Prochlorococcus marinus CUG1417: one gene and its partner. The protein of the gene in region 1 interacts with the protein of each later gene in a pairwise test. Links are inferred from orthologs where the notes say so. Each region holds a gene or a part of one and is shown on either strand. Other genes may lie near its edges.

Region 1 (3,035 bases):
ATTTCAGTGTTTTTCAGGAAAAAGTTCTTTTTAAAGGTTATGGATCTGATTTTTTTGGAATTGTATTTGAAATTGATTTTGCAAAAAAAGTTTTATCAAATTTTTCTGAGCAGATATTTTTTGATCATATAAAAGATTGTTCAAAACCTGAAACATTTTGGTTTAAAGGTTTTGAGGCTCAATCTACCCATTCTTTTCTTTATAAGCCGCTTGTTGAAAAATTTAGAAAGCCACCGCTCCTTGTTAGAGCACATAGCGGACCAACTTCATGTTTTGATGGATCATATAATTCTGAAGTTCAATATTGGACATCTAAAGGATTTTTTGTTGCTGAAGTCAATTATGGAGGATCATCAGGATTTGGCAAAGCATATAGAGAGAGGTTGAATTATAAATGGGGTATTGTTGATTCTTATGATTGCAAAGCACTAGCCCTTGAATTGATTAAATCAAATAAAGTTGATAGTGAAAAAGTAGTAATTTTTGGGAATAGTGCTGGTGGGTTAACTGCTTTTAATTGTTTATTATATGGTTCTATTTTTACAGCAGCAATTTGTAAATATCCTGTTATTGATTTGAAGGATATGCATTACAACACTCATAGGTTTGAAAAAGATTATTTAAATTCTTTGGTAGGAAATTATGCAAAAAACCATGATGATTATATAAATAGATCACCAATAAATCATATTAACAAAATAAAAAAACCTATCTTATTGTTTCATGGAAAAAAAGATACAGTTATTTCATATAAACAAACTTTGAAAATTCAAGAAATTTTGATTCAGAATAATAAATATTCAGAAGTTATTTTTTTTGATAATGAAGGGCATGGTTTTAGAAATATTGAAAATAAAGAATTAGTAATGCAAAAATCTCAGGAATTTTTAAAAAATGCTCTGAATATTTAAGAATTGATTTTTAGAAAATTAATAGTATCTTTTAATTTTTCTATAAACATATCAATTTCTTCCTTATTGGTTGTGAAATTCATGCTGATCCTAGCCGTTGATTTAATTCCAATGTATCTGTGAAGAGGTTGACAGCAATGGTGGCCACTTCTTATGCAAATTCCTTTTAAATCAAGAATTTCAGCAATATCATTTGAATGTATATTTTTTATATAAAAGGTGGCAAGTGAGGCTCTGTCTGGATCTATCTCTGGCGATGGACCTATGATTTCAATATCTTCTATTTTAGTTAATTTTTCAAATAAATATTTAGTAATAGTCTTTTCATATTCATGAATTTCATTCAATCCAATATTGTTAATATAATTAATTGCTTCTGCAAGACCTATTGCTTCTGCAATGGCTGGAGTTCCAGCTTCAAATTTGTGTGGTAGTTCTGCCCAAGTACTTGTCTCTTCAAAAACATCTTGAATCATTTCGCCACCTCCAAAGAGAGGAGGAATTTTTTCTAGGATTTCTTTTCTTGACCAGAGGAAACCAATACCTGTAGGGCCACAAAGTTTGTGTCCTGATCCAGCTAAAAAATCTATATTAAGATCAATCACATCCAGTTTTTGATGAGCCAAACTTTGGCATGCATCTATTAATACTAAAGAACCTTTTTGTTTAGCTAATTTAGTTATTTCTTTGATTGGATTACAGCAACCTAGAGTATTACTAATATGTACTAGGCTAACAAGTTTAGTTCTAGATGTTAGTTTTGATTTAAAGTCGTCTATATCTAATTTTCCATCTTTATCTATACCTATAAATTTTAATTTGCATTTATTTTTTGCTGCAACCATTTGCCATGGAACAATATTGCTATGATGCTCCATTATTGATAAGAGAATTTCATCGTTTTCTTTTAATGAATATTCGCCCCATGATCTAGCTACTAGATTGATTGCTTCAGTAGCATTTCTTGTGAAAATAATTTCTTTTGTTGAATTCGCTTTTATATATTTGCTAATTAAATATCGTGCATTTTCAAATTCTTCTGTTGCTTTAGCACTTAATTGATGTGCCCCTCTATGTACATTGGCATTAAAGTTTTTGTAATATTCATTAATTTTTTTTAAGACTTGTATTGGTTTTTGTGTTGTCGCAGCATGATCTAAATAAATAATTTGCTCATTACTTTTTAAGTTCTTATTTAAAAGAGGAAAGTCTTTCTTCGTTATTTCAGGAAAATTTTGAATCGTTTCCATTAATTCTCATTTAAAAGTTTATCAAGCAAATCCCATCTATCTTTTGAAATGGGAATAAATGAAATTATTTCTTGAAAGTAAGAACTTAATTGTAGTTTACTTGCTTCTGTTAATGTGATCCCTCTTGTTCGCATATAAAAAAGTTCTTCTTCATTTAGTTGCGAAATAGTAGCTCCATGTTTGCATTTGACATCATCAGCAATTATTTCTAATTGAGGTTTGGTATCTATTTGCGCGAGATTTGATAAAAGTAAATTTCTGCTTAATTGGGAAGCATTAGTTCTCTGGGCAATTTTCGGAACTATTATTGAACCTTCAAATATTGCATGTGATTTATCATCAGCAAGTGATTTATTAATTTGATCTAGAAATCCATTTGGGCCATTAAAGTCTATTTTTGTATAGGTTGAAATTTGCTCATCTTTTTTTGTTATTTGCATACCTTTGATATTTGTCTTAGCGTTTCCCGCAGATTGTTTAATACTAATTTCAAATCTCGCGTAATTGAATTTGAAATGTAAAGATCCTAAGTTGTATGCACTATTTTTTTGTTGAATTACATTGAGAGAATTTAATAAATTTGATCTGTTTTCACCGTAAGAAACAACACCATGATTTACGGAACTATTTTCATTTAAGCAAAAGAAAGTTGATTGCGATAATGAAGAGTTTTCTTTACCAAGATTTACTTGTAATAATTCAATATCACAATTTTTTTCTAAAAATATAACGAGAGTTTTTGCGTTTAAAGAATTACTTGATGAATGACTAAAAATTTCAATAGGAGGAATTTTTGATCCATTTATTTTTAATCCCAAAATATTATTTTTACAACTCAAAGAAAGATTTAGTAGGTCACTCCAATTTTCGTTTT
Region 2 (2,763 bases), 900 kb from region 1 along the record:
CAGAAAGCGAATTTATTTGATCTTTCGATTTCTCAAAACTTCCATTATTCACCTCATGAGTTATAACAACAATTTCGGCTTTATCCTCAGTTGCATCTAGTTGCACAATTGATTCGATTGATACATTATTATTACCAAAAATATCTCCAATCTTTCCTATTACGCCAGGACTATCAAGACAGATAATTCTAAGGTAATTTTTTTTATTTATTAAAGAAGATTCTATGATATGACATTTTCTCCAGAAATCAAAAGATAGTAATGGATCAACTGAATTATTATTTTTTTCTGACACGGCATGCAGATTTAATATATCTGATACTACTGATGCAGAAGTTGGACCTCTGCCTGCACCTGGACCATACAACATTATTTCTCCAAGAGGATCAGCCTCTATCAATAATGCATTATTAACTCCCATAACTGTTGCCAATGGATGAGATTTTGGAATCAATGAAGGGCCTACCCAAATATTCAAAGCAAGTGAATCATTACTATTAATTTGTTGCCTTTCGGAAAGTGCCAAAAGTTTTATTTCAAATCCTAATTTATTCGCATATTCGATATCCTTTAAATTAATGCTACTAATGCCCTCTGAATGTATTTCGTCTCTTTTAATTTTCCCCCCAAATGCGAGTTCACTAAGAATAGAAATCTTATCAGCAGCGTCATGTCCCTCAACATCTGCAGTTGGATCAAATTCTGCATAACCAAGACTTTGCGCCAATTTTAACGTTTCCTTATAATCAGCTTTTTCATTTGCCATCTTTGAAAGAATAAAATTTGTTGTGCCATTTATTATCCCAACCATTTTTTTTATGCAGTTACTCTTTAATGATCTTTTTAATGGTTCAATTATTGGAATCCCTCCGCAGACTGCTGCCTCTGACAGTATATAAACTCCTTCCTTAGCAGCAGTTTTGTATATTTCTTCTCCATATCTTGCAATGACTGCTTTATTTGCTGTGACAACAGATTTGCCTGATTTTAATGATCGTAGAATAATATCTTTCGCTAAATCAACCCCTCCCATTACTTCAACAATTACATCTATGGAGGGGTCATTAATTAATTCAAATGGATCATCCGTTAGTAAATTATTATCTAGCTCAACATCCCTTTTTTTACTGAGATCTTTAACTGCTATTTTTACAATTTCTATTTCTTCTAGAATTGGATGTGAATCAATTTCAGAACTTAATATTTTATAAATTCCTGAACCTACAGTTCCAAAACCTACTATGCCAATTTTGCATTTTCTCATTTTTTATTTCTTATTACTTTGAGTTTAATTTTATATTATTAGACCTACAAAAATTCATGTGCTTGAGACTGCATTTTCAATAAAATGTTTAAAAAACCATTTGATCGAGAAGGAGTTAAGCTTTTTTTCAAACCAGTATCTTCTATAAATTTCTTATCTATTTCAACAACTTCATTTGGTGTTAACTCATTTAATCCACTAATTAGAAATGCCAACAAACCCTTTGTTATTAGAGCATCAGAATATCCTTCCCAAAATAATTTACCGGCTTTGATAGTTGCCTTAACAAAAACTTCTGAAACGCACCCCTTAACCTTATTTTCTTCAACTAAGATCTTACTATCTGGTTCATTCAATTTTTTGCCTAACCACAAAATGTATTCATATTTTCTTTTTGGATCTTCCGATTTCTTCAACTTTTCAACTAATTTTGATAAGTTATTGTATTTTTCTTGGTTTTCCATTTTTTTAAAAACTATTAATAGACCGCCCGTTGATCTCTTATTATACAAGTATTTCTTTTTCTGTGATAAAGCCTGATAAAGGGATATCCCACTCAGCTCTGGTTAATGGAATCGTACTGACACAATTGGAAGTTAAGACTCCTATGCATGGAACATTTCTCCAATTTTTATCTTTTCTTAATTTATCAAAATAACCTCCTCCATAACCTAATCTTATTAAATTTTTATCCACAGAAAGACATGGAACAAGAATCATACTTATTTGATTATGACTTAATGCAAAAGAGTCATTTGGACTTAGTATCCCTTCAGAGTCTTTCGTAAGAAGTCTTCCATCCCATGGATAAAATAACAACTCTTTTTTATCTTTACATCTGGGCAAAGCTAAAGAAAATTTTTCCTTAAGACTTCTAATATCTACTTCATTTTTTAGAGGCCAATATATAGCTATATAACCAATTTTTTTATATTCCTTAAGAAATGAATCAACATATAATTTTACATTTTTTTCTACATTTTCTTTTTGATTAAGGGAAATCTCATTTCTAAGTTTTCTAAAGGTATCCCTCTCCAATTTCTTTCTTTCAAAGATAGTCATATTTAATCTTCAGTTGAAGCCTTCTTCATTAAGTTTTGTGAGTGCTATAGCCAGTGCATCTGCCGAATCGTCAGGTTTTGGAGGTTTTTTAAGTTTTAGGTCATACATAACCGCATCAAGAACTTCTTTCTTAGAGGCCTTTCCAGACCCAGCAATAGTTAACTTTATCTGAGCGGGGGAATATTCACTAACATGAATTTTTTTAGAGGCCAGTACCATCATAATTACTCCTCTAGCCTGCACAACACTTATAGTAGTGCTTGATCTATAAAAGAAAAACTTTTCTACTGCTGCTATATTTGGATTCCAATAATTTATTAATTCACTAAGATCTTTGAATATCTCATAAAGTCTATCTTCTTCTTTTTTATTTTTTCCCGTCTCAATAACTCCACAATCTAATAAAATCTTTTTTTCATTTTTTACTTCAATAATTC

Evidence for each region. The genes of interacting proteins can lie anywhere in the genome.
Region 2: the proteins of HA140_RS00375 (region 1) and HA140_RS05680 interact in binary tests that used the Escherichia coli proteins (3 or more experiments, as listed by UniProt). The link is inferred for Prochlorococcus marinus CUG1417 from one-to-one orthologs.

The regions. Positions count from the first base shown.
Region 1 is NZ_JAAORN010000001.1:73,912-76,946, forward strand. Bases 35-3,034 are described here. They hold HA140_RS00375 (SufS family cysteine desulfurase), read right to left. Parts: upstream 2,162-3,034; coding sequence 908-2,161; downstream 35-907. Other genes in these bases: HA140_RS00370 (alpha/beta hydrolase family protein), read left to right, coding at 35-911; HA140_RS00380 (SufD family Fe-S cluster assembly protein), read right to left, coding at 2,161-3,034. Also shown: more of HA140_RS00370, read left to right, coding at 1-34; more of HA140_RS00380, read right to left, coding at 3,035-3,035. UniProt on the Escherichia coli protein: Cysteine desulfurases mobilize the sulfur from L-cysteine to yield L-alanine, an essential step in sulfur metabolism for biosynthesis of a variety of sulfur-containing biomolecules.
Region 2 is NZ_JAAORN010000001.1:970,332-973,094, forward strand. What follows is about bases 19-2,746. They hold HA140_RS05680 (SufE family protein), read right to left. Parts: upstream 1,729-2,746; coding sequence 1,309-1,728; downstream 19-1,308. Other genes in these bases: HA140_RS05675 (homoserine dehydrogenase), read right to left, coding at 19-1,264; HA140_RS05685 (5-formyltetrahydrofolate cyclo-ligase), read right to left, coding at 1,769-2,326; ruvC (crossover junction endodeoxyribonuclease RuvC), read right to left, coding at 2,336-2,746. Outside these bases: more of HA140_RS05675, read right to left, coding at 1-18; more of ruvC, read right to left, coding at 2,747-2,763. UniProt on the Escherichia coli protein: Participates in cysteine desulfuration mediated by SufS. Cysteine desulfuration mobilizes sulfur from L-cysteine to yield L-alanine and constitutes an essential step in sulfur metabolism for biosynthesis of a variety of sulfur-containing biomolecules.